3 regions of the Rhizobium sp. 0TCS1.26 genome follow, and region 1 is predicted to be linked to each of the others. Evidence: riboswitches for the same ligand, from Rfam matches in the RefSeq annotation. Region 1 holds a riboswitch; each other region holds the start of a gene.
What was found. Region 1 has a riboswitch for cobalamin ahead of AAIH46_RS15395 (ABC transporter substrate-binding protein). Riboswitches for the same ligand answer to the same signal wherever they lie in the genome.
Positions count from the first base shown of each region.

Region 2: linked by a shared signal. The riboswitch ahead of AAIH46_RS09175 (CbtB domain-containing protein) and the one ahead of AAIH46_RS15395 (ABC transporter substrate-binding protein) in region 1 are both predicted to bind cobalamin.
Region 3: linked by a shared signal. The riboswitch ahead of AAIH46_RS19410 (DUF1636 family protein) and the one ahead of AAIH46_RS15395 (ABC transporter substrate-binding protein) in region 1 are both predicted to bind cobalamin.

Region 1 covers NZ_JBCIYV010000003.1:281,269-284,537, reverse strand. Annotated here, with positions in the region: gene AAIH46_RS15405 (ABC transporter ATP-binding protein) at 1-61, opposite strand, end outside; gene AAIH46_RS15400 (FecCD family ABC transporter permease) at 58-1,032, opposite strand; gene AAIH46_RS15395 (ABC transporter substrate-binding protein) at 1,080-2,066, opposite strand; cobalamin riboswitch at 2,277-2,508, opposite strand; gene purU (formyltetrahydrofolate deformylase) at 2,910-3,269, shown strand, end outside.
Region 2 covers NZ_JBCIYV010000002.1:416,612-419,880, forward strand. Annotated here, with positions in the region: gene AAIH46_RS09160 (hypothetical protein) at 1-175, opposite strand, end outside; gene AAIH46_RS09165 (hypothetical protein) at 401-709, opposite strand; gene AAIH46_RS09170 (CbtA family protein) at 712-1,485, opposite strand; gene AAIH46_RS09175 (CbtB domain-containing protein) at 1,502-1,678, opposite strand; cobalamin riboswitch at 1,703-1,908, opposite strand; gene AAIH46_RS09180 (c-type cytochrome) at 1,960-2,877, opposite strand; gene AAIH46_RS09185 (c-type cytochrome) at 2,970-3,269, opposite strand, start outside.
Region 3 covers NZ_JBCIYV010000004.1:346,537-349,805, forward strand. Annotated here, with positions in the region: gene AAIH46_RS19400 (cobyric acid synthase) at 1-549, opposite strand, end outside; gene cobO (cob(I)yrinic acid a,c-diamide adenosyltransferase) at 561-1,175, opposite strand; cobalamin riboswitch at 1,281-1,504, shown strand; gene AAIH46_RS19410 (DUF1636 family protein) at 1,619-2,023, shown strand; gene cobW (cobalamin biosynthesis protein CobW) at 2,034-3,071, shown strand; gene cobN (cobaltochelatase subunit CobN) at 3,071-3,269, shown strand, end outside.

The DNA.
Region 1 (3,269 bases):
CCTCGTCGACGATCTTCGTCGTGCCGCTCGCCCAGCTGACCTGTCGTGCGTCGATCCTCACAGGCTTGTCCTCCTGCGGCTCATGATGAGGGCGAAGGCCGGCGCACCGACCAGGGCGGTGATGACGCCGATCGGCAGCACCTGGCCCGCGACGAGGACCCGCGACAGGATATCGGCGAGGATCATGAAGACGGCACCCGTCACCGCCGCCGCCGGCAGGAGGACGCCGTGGCGGATGCCGACCAGCATGCGCGTGGCATGCGGAATGACCAGACCGACGAAGCCGATCGAGCCGACAAGCGACACCATAACGGCCGTCATCATCGCCGTGACACCGATCAGCACCACGTAGACGCGCGGCACCGAAATGCCGAGGGACGCGGCCGAAGCCGTCCCGAAGGCAAAGGCATCAAGCGCCCGCGCATGGGCGAGACAGACAAGCAGCCCTACGCCGACCGCCGGCAGCGCCAGCCCGACATCCGGCCAGCGCACGCCCGACAGATTGCCGAGGAGCCAGAACATGATGCCGCGCGCCTGTTCGGCATTGGCGGCCTTGGTCACCACGAACGAAGTGAGCGCGTGGAACAGCTGCGAGCCGGCGACGCCCGCAAGAATGATCGCCGCCGACCCCCGGCCGGCCCGCCAGGCCAGCAGCAAGACCAGCGCGAAGGCGAGAACGGCGCCGGCGAATGCGCCGAGCGGCAGGCCGACCAGCCCGCCGCCGAAACCGAGGATCGCCACCGCCACCGCACCGGTGGAAGCGCCTGCCGAAATGCCGAGGATGTAGGGGTCGGCAAGCGGATTGCGCAGCAGCGCCTGCAGGACGACACCCGAGAGAGCAAGGGCGGCGCCGCAGCAGGCTGCGACAACCACCCGGCTCAGCCGGTAACTCCAGATAACGCCGGCGTCGATCTGGTCCACCGCGTAACCGGCGTTCCATGCCTTGTTGGCGACAGTCTTCCAAACGACATCGATCGGTATTCGCGTCTCGCCGATCGCTGCCCCGAGCCCCAGGGCCGCAACGAGCAGCATCAGGGCGACGACAGTCGCCGCGGTACGAATGGCGGGCTTGCGTATCCTCACCGGCTGAGGCCCGCCGAGGCGATCGCGTCGGCGAGGATCTCGATCCCGTCGATGGTGCGGATGGTCGGGTTCATGGCCTGCGCATCGAGTTCGATGATGTGACCCTTCTGTACCGCGTCCATCAGGCTGGCCACCGGATCGGTCTTGAGGAACTGACGCTTGACGGCGATCTCGTCGGCCGGATAGCGGCGCCGGTCCATGCGCGCCGCAACGATCACCGACGGATTGGCCTTGGCTACGGTTTCCCAGCCAATCGTCGGCCATTCCTCATCGCTATCGATGATGTTGCGGATGCCGAGAGCCTCCATGATGTAGCTCGGCGCGCCGTTTCGCCCGGCCACGTAGGGATCGGCCGCCGGCGACGCGCTGGAGAACCAGAAGACCGCCGACAGCGCGCCGCTCGCGGACGCGACCTTGGCGCGTGCCGCGGCTTCGCGTTTCTGCAGATCGGCGACCACCTGCTCACCGCGATCCTGCACGTCGAAGATCTTCGCAAGGTCGCGGATTTCCGCGTAGATCAGGTCCATGGTGAACGGCGCGACGCGAACGCCATCGCCGCCTGTCGAATTGTCCTTGCCTGTGCAGTCGGAAGGCGATGTGTAGACCGGCACCTGCAGGTCTTCGAACTGCTTCAAAGTGCCCACCGTGCCCTTTGCCCCGACGTGCCACTGAAACTGCACCGCCACCAGATCCGGCCGCGTCGCGATGACGCTTTCGAAGCTCGGATCGTTGTCGGCCAGCCGCTTCACCTTAGCATCGACCGCCTCGTAGCCCGGCAACACCGGTCCGACCCAGACCGCCGTGCCGGCAACGCGGTCGCCGAGCCCGAGCAGATAGAGGATCTCCGCCGAACTCTGGCCAATCGCCACGGCGCGCTTCGGCGCGTGCTGGAAAGTGACGTCACTCCCGCAATTCCGGATCGTCAGGGGATAGGCGGTCGAAGAGGCTTCCGCCTCGCCGCCCACCAGACCTGCGGCCAGCATCAGGATCGCGGTTGCCGTACCGGCACCGCGGGCTCGAAATTTCATCATGGATGACCCCAGAGTGAGAAGGAACAGGATTGCAGGCGTCACGCGCTGCATCCGGTGATCGATGTGGCTCGTCCGGGGATATGGCTGTGCAAGAGAGTGCGCTCGCTGATGCGAGAGAAGGTCATGGTCAACTCCTGTTCCGGGCATCCCCGCCCGTGACTTTGGACTTTTCGATCGATGGCAGGTCTCCTGGCTCACGGTAGTCGCGTCCCATCTGCCTTCCCGCGCTTTCGGCGCAGTGGCATGGCGCTTGCGCGCCACGAGGATGTTCAGCTCCGCTTACAGTTGCGGGGGCAGCCCCGGCATTGGCAGCTCGAATAAGATGCCGCACCGAGTTCCCTATTAATCCCCTTGCCCGTGGAGGGCGTGAGGAACCATCCGCGCCAGATAAACGTGGCATCGCTGCTTGGTCAAGGCGAAGCGTACCCTGGATCTTCTGCTTCGTCTGATCGGCAGTAATGTAATATCATTACTGCATAGCCGTCCTTTTTTGATCTGTCCACTGCCAAAAGGCCACCGGCGGAATTTCTGTGATCTCCAACGCGGTGATCGGGGGCGCCGGATGCTTTGGCCGGTCGCGACGGAGATGAACGGGCCGATGGCGCAACCGAGATGGCAAAGCCCGCCGTCGGCTCTAAGCTTCAACCCAGGTCGCCTGCGAGAGAAGGCGGCACATCCTGCATGTGACCTTGATATTCGGCGTGCCTCGGCTATTGCGGTTAGGCTGCCTTTCCACTTCGAGGGGCACCGCCCCGCACCAACCCGCCTCGCCCGTCCGGGCTCTGGAGACCGACGATGAAGAACTACGTGCTGACCGTATCCTGCCCCACTGCCCGCGGCATCGTCGCGGCTCTGTCGGGCTATCTTGCGGAGAACGGCTGCAACATCGTCGATTCCTCGCAATTCGACGACCTCGATACCGGCCGCTTCTTCATGCGCATCAGCTTTCTGTCGGAAACGGGTCTCGGCCTTGCCGATTTGGCGGAGGGCCTCAAACCGATTGCAGAACGGTTGGGCATGCAGGCGGAGATCCATGACGGGTCAAGCCGCATGAAGGTTCTGCTGATGGTGTCGCGCTTCGGCCACTGCCTCAACGATCTGCTCTACCGCTGGAAGATCGGCGCCCTGCCGATCGACATCGTCGGCGTCGTCTCC
Region 2 (3,269 bases), on a different contig from region 1:
GGACGTTCGCATGCAATGCATCTACATCGACCTTTTTCGCAATGGCAGCGATGCTCGCTTTTGCAACGAGGTCGAAGTTCGTCTTAGTTATGAAAGCTGCGGTGACAAACAGCGGCTGATCTTCGTCGAAGAGGTTATTCAGCGTGTTGCCCGTCTTATCTACGTAGGCCCACATTCTTTTCTCCAGGCATTAAGGGACGCGACCATTGCATGGAAAGCGGCGGAGTCACGAATACTTTTCACCACTCTGCTTACCAGAAGCGGTCAGTCAGAAATCCACGGCATCTCAGAGACGTGCTGGCTTACCTGAAATGTCCGCAATGGGCCGATGGCGGTCATACCGACCCAAGACAAACGGTGACAAACATCGACGCCTGACGACCAAACGGCGCCCGCCTCCTCACCCGCCCAGCACCCGGCAGACCTTGCCCGCCCCACCGGATGTTTCGCCATTGATGGCGCGGCGGATGTCACGGCTGTTGAGATGAAGGTTGCGGCCGGGCTCGATCGCCTGGCGCGCGATCTTCAGGCGGGCCGCGGACAGGAAAGCGGCCTCATGCTCCAGGAAGAAGCCGAGGCAGGTATCGCGGGCAGGCTCGCTGCCCACGAAAGTACGAAACGCCAGCCGGTGGACGAGGCAGAGACCCCCATGCTCGGGCAGGCAGAACTGCAGCGCGTCGAGATCGTCCCGCCACGCTGCAGGGGTCATCGTCAGCGGGCCGTCTCGAAGCGTTTCAGGAAGGCACCGCTGAGTGCGCCGAGCAAGGCCCAGAAGATGAAGCTGGTCACCGTCGCCGCGATGATGAACCGCCGTTCAAGGCCGAGCGGCGCCAGCGCGTGCTCCCCCTCCGGCGGCAGCGGTGCGCCGATCACATGCGGTGCGGCGATCAGCACCACGGCCAGCAAAGCGGCCCAAGGCTCGCGCCGGAAGGCGATGAGGCCGATGCCGACGGCAGTGGCGAGTGCCGTCGAGATCCACCAGATCTGGCGGGCCCCGAGGTCGCCGGCCGGCGAGCCTGGCAATTCCGGCGGAAGCCCGATCATCGGCGCCAGCATGACGGAGGCGAAGCCGGCAAGCCCGAACAACAGGCCGGAGCGCCAGCCGACCGCCGAGCCGAAGCCAAGCTGGCCGGCAACCGACAGCACCGCCGTCAGCACCAGGGCATAACCGATGCCGGTGAGGACGTTGGCGGCAACGGTATAGGCCGTGCGTTCGAAACCATCCGCAGGTGCCCAGCCGTCACCGTGATCATGCCCGGCAGCGCCGGCATCGTGATCTTGGGCGGGCGCCGCCGCCGAATGATCATGCGGCGCGGTGCCGGCGGCGTGCTCATGAGCTTCAGGTTGGGACGCTGCCGGGGCTGCGTTCTCGTAGGTCTCGGCCGCCAGGATGAGCGGCGTCGTGCCGACCATCTGCATCAGCGAAACGGCAATACCTGTTACAATCCCCACCACGACGGCGGAGAAGACAATCGATCTGAACATGATGAAAACCTGACCCTTAGTGGCAGGGGAAGGCGTTGGCGTGGCGCGTGTCATGCGCTGCGTTGTGAACGGCTTCCGCATGGGAGAACCCGACAAAACCGACAATGAACAGGCCAAGCGCTGCGGCAAAGACTGCCTGCAGAAGTGATGTGGATTTCGCCGCGGTACCGGCGACAGACGTTTGGATCGACATGCAAAACCCCTCGTTGCATATGTGTTGACGACATATGTGCTGGCAGGTCTCCTGGCTCGCGGGTCGCTGTGCAAGAACCAGCCTTCCCGGTTTCCCAGTGGCCAGAACGGTCCAAGCACTCGCCGCTCACAGTTGCGGGGGCAGCCACGAATGAGGTCAATCGACCCTATCGTGTTCCCTTTTCATCCGTCCGGGTTTTCCCGAGCGGAACCAACACAAGCTTCACTTGTGCGCTTGAGGTGAAATGCTGTCAAGAGTGCGCGCATTGGCCGATATCGGCCTCAGAGGGAGGGCACGGCCTTCAGGTAGGCGGCGATCGCCTCCAGGTCCGATTTCGGCAGATGCGCGAGGTTTCGCTGCACCTCCACCATCGAACCGCCGACACTGTCGAAGTCCGGCGTGAAGCCGGTCTCCAGGTAGTTGACGATGTCAGCCTCGCTCCAGCTGCCGATCGATTGCGACCCGGGGGTAATGTCGGGAATACGCCCCTCGCCTTCCGGGTTCGGCCCGCCGGCCAGCCACTGGCCGCTCTGAAAGCCGCCCAGCGCGTTGCGCGGCGTGTGGCATTCGCCGCAGTGGCCGGGGCCTTCGACGAGATACTGGCCGCGCTTGACCGCATCGCTGGCATCCGCCGGCAGGGCAATGCGCGGCTGATCATTGAGGTAGAGAAGCTTCCAGCCGCCGACGGCCATGCGCATGTTGAAGGGAAAGCTGAGCGCGTGCGGCGGCGCGACGTCGGGGCTTGCCGGCAGGCTCTTCAGGTAGCCGAACAGGTCGTTGATATCGCCGGCGGTCATCCGGCTGTAGGAGCCGTAGGGAAAGGACGGGTAGAGGTGCTCGCCGTTCGGACCGACGCCGCGGGTCATCGCGTCGCCGAACTGGGCGAGCGTCCAGCCGCCGATGCCGGCCTCCGGATCGGAGGAGATATTGGGAACGTTGAACGTGCCGAAGGCCGTCGGCAAGGCGCGTCCGCCCGACAGAAGCTTGGCGGCGTCGCCCCCGGCACCCTTTGCCGCATGGCAGCTGGCGCATCCGCCGGCCCAGAACAGCCTCTCCCCATGCGCCAGGTCCGGCGTTCCGAGATCGGCCCAATATCCGGCTTGATGCGGATCAGGCATGGTCACCGCATAGGCAACCGCCGCTCCGGCTGCGACGACCGCAACGCCGGCCACGCATAGTTTGACCCAGATCGAGGCCATCTTCCCTCTTCACCTTCGACTGCCGCATCCGGCCGGATGGTCCTGGCGCCGCATCGACCGGACCGGCCGGCGGCGCCGATGTCGCAAAAAGCTCAGCGCTTCAGGCGGTAGGTCTGGTGGCAGGTGCCGCAGTCGCTGCCGAGCGTCTGCACCGCCTGGCCGACGGCTGCAGGATCAGCCGGCATCGAGGCGAGAACCGTATCGGCATCGGTCGACAGCTTCATCGCCTTCGACTTGAAGTCGTCCATGCTGGACCAGATCGCGGGGGCCGCCTCGGACTCGAAACCCGTTTCCGAGCCTGCCGGGAAGTGGTTGGGGAAATCCTTGGCCGACGTGCTGATCGTCGTCAGGGCCGTCTTCACGGTCGCCGCGTCGTAGGGTTTCTGGCCCTT
Region 3 (3,269 bases), on a different contig from region 1:
CAGCACCAGCTTGGTGCCGGCGATACTGGCGATCACGCCGCCGCGGTCGATATCGCCGATCAGCACGACCGGCACGTCGGCGGCGCGGGCGAAGCCCATATTGGCGATGTCGTTGCGCCGTAGGTTGATCTCGGATGCGCTGCCGGCGCCTTCGACCAGCACCAGGTCCGCCTGGCTCCTCAGCCGCTCGAAGCTGTCGAGCACGCGCGGCATCAGGCCCGCCTTCATCTGCTGGTATTCGGCGGCTTTCGCATTCCCCTCGACCTTGCCCTGAACCACCAGCTGGGCGCCGACATCGCTCTGCGGCTTCAAAAGCACCGGGTTCATGTGCACCGAGAGCGGCACCCTGGCGGCACGCGCCTGCAGGGCCTGCGCCCGGCCGATCTCGCCGCCGTCGGCGGTGACGGCGGCGTTGTTGGACATGTTCTGCGGCTTGAACGGCACCACCCGCAGACCACGCAGAGTGAACGCCCGCGCCAGGCCGGCGACGATCAGCGACTTGCCGACGTCGGAGCCGGTGCCCTGGAACATCAGCGCCCTTGCCGTCACCACGGCCGTCATCAGAACTCGATCCCGGCTTGCGCCTTCACACCAGCCTTGAAGTGATGCTTTACCAGCGTCATCTCGGTCACCATGTCGGCGGCTTCGACCAGCGCCGGCTTGGCATTGCGGCCGGTAACGATGACATGCAGGTCCGGTCGGCGCGCGACGAGATCGGCGACCACCTTTTCCAGATCCAGATAGTCGTAGCGCAGCGCGATGTTCAACTCGTCGAGGATGACGAGCCCAACCTCCGGCTGCGCCATCACCTCCAGCGCCTTCTCCCAGGCGCGGTCGGCGGCCTCGACGTCGCGCTTCAGGTCCTGGGTGTCCCAGGTGAACCCCTCGCCCATCGTGTGCCAGATCACCCGGTCGCCGAACGCCTGCATGGCATGCCGTTCGCCGGTATCCCAGGCGCCCTTGATGAACTGTACCACCGCCACCTTGCGGCCATGGCCGAGCATGCGCAGAGCCAGCCCGAAGGCAGCCGTCGACTTGCCCTTGCCGGGTCCGGTATTGACGATCAGCAGGCCCTTCTCGATGGTCTTCGAAGCCACTTCTGCATCCTGGACGGCCTTGCGGTTTTCCATCTTGCGCTTGTGGCGCTCGGCCTCCGAGACCTCGATGTCTTTCATGTGCGGCTCCCCTGTCGGCAGGCTTTGAGGCGGAGGCGGGACTATAGTCGATGCGCCCGCTCCGGCAATGGCCGACTGCCGCCATTGACACATCAGCGCCTAAGCGCATAGTGGAATGGCAACGGTCTTTTCCCGGCAACGGGGAAAGCTAAGAGGGAACGCGGTGCGGCATCAGTGCCAAAACCGCGGCTGCCCCCGCAACTGTAAGCGGCCCCCGCCACCACGAGCGGGAACCCGGCGCACCAGGCCACTGGAGGGATACCTTCGGGAAGGCCGCGCAAGGGCGACAATCCGCGAGCCAGGAGACCTGCCGTTGACGATCATGAATCCAGCCGGGCGGGGTGCTCCGGCACGGATGTTACCTGACATTCCGGCGCGTGGCCGTGAATGTGCGCCCCATCATGAAGCACGCTTGGGGTGTCGGTTTGGATCTTTCTCGGCAATTGAACGAACGCGACGCGGCGCAGGCGGTCGAGCCGGCACGCGTGGTGATCCACGTCTGCGAAACATGCCGCGGCACCGCAGACGGCACTGACTTGCCGCGCGACGGGTCGCGGCTTGCCGAGGCAACCCGCGATCTGGCCGCCGCGGGGATCGAGGTCCGCGGCGTCTCCTGCCTTGCCAACTGCAAGCGCGGGCTCAGCGCCGCAATTCTCAACCCTGACGGCTGGAGCTACGTCTTCGGCGACCTGACGACGGAAAGCGCCGAGGATCTGCTGACCGGAGCCCGCCTGCTGGCCGGGTCGACGGACGGCCTGATGCCCTGGAAGGGCCGCCCCGACAGCCTGAAGCGCGGCATGATCGCCCGCGTGCCGCCCCTCGATTTCACGCCCCATCAGAAGCCTTAAAGGACCGTCCATGACCTCTTCGCTCACCCGCATCCCCTGCACCGTCGTCACCGGCTTTCTCGGCGCCGGAAAGACGACGCTGTTGCGCCATGCCCTGCAGAACCTGGAAGGCAAGCGGCTGGCGGTGATCGTCAACGAGTTCGGCGATGTCGGGATCGACGGCGAGATCCTCAAAGGCTGCGGCGTCGAGAGCTGCCCGGAAGACAACATCATCGAGCTGGCCAATGGCTGCATCTGCTGCACGGTCGCCGACGATTTCGTCCCCGCCATCGACCGCATTCTGGCGATGCAGCCGAAGGTCGACCACATCCTCATCGAAACCTCCGGCCTGGCACTGCCCAAGCCGCTGGTGCAGGCCTTCCAGTGGCCGAGCGTTAAGAGCCGCGTGACGGTGGACGGCGTCATCGCCGTCGTCGATGGTCTGGCGCTGGCCGAGGGTCGCGTCGCCGACGACATGCAGGCGCTCGCCGAGCAGCGTGCCGGGGATGAGGCGCTGGATCACGACGACCCGGTCGAGGAAGTGTTCGAAGACCAGATCGCCTGCGCCGACCTCGTCATCCTGACCAAGGCCGACCTTTTGTCCGCTGACGGCCTGGAACGGGCGCGGGCGCATGTCAGCGACCACCTGCCGCGTGCCGTGCGCATCGTCGAAGCGGCCAATGGCGTCGTCGACCCGGCGATCTTCATCGGCCTCGGCCTTGCGGTGGAAGACGACATCGAGAACCGCAAGACGCACCACGACGGCGAACTGGACCACGAGCACGACGACTTTGACAGTTTTGTCCTCGATATTCCGGCGATCGCCGATCCGGAAGCACTCAGCCTGCGCATCGCCCAGGTGACCGAGGCGGAAAAGGTGCTGCGCATCAAGGGTTACGTGGAAGTTGCCGGCAAGCCGATGCGGCTTCTGGTGCAGGCCGTCGGCCCACGCGTAAACCACTACTTCGATCGCCCCTGGGCGAACGGGGAGGATCGCCGCTCGCGCCTGGTCATCATCGGCGAGAAGGGCATCGATGCCGACCGGATCGGGAGGATGCTGGCCGCCTGATGCATATCCTTGCCACCACATCCTCGTCGCTCGACGACCTGATCGAACCGGTCGACCTCGACCAGACGCCGGGCGATGTGGTGGTGCTGTCGTTTACCGACAGCGATCTGAACGGCATCGCGTCCGCCTGGGCTTCGGCTGAGGTTCGCAGCACGATCGACGGGCTGACGCTGCGCCTGGCGCAACTGTCCGACCTAA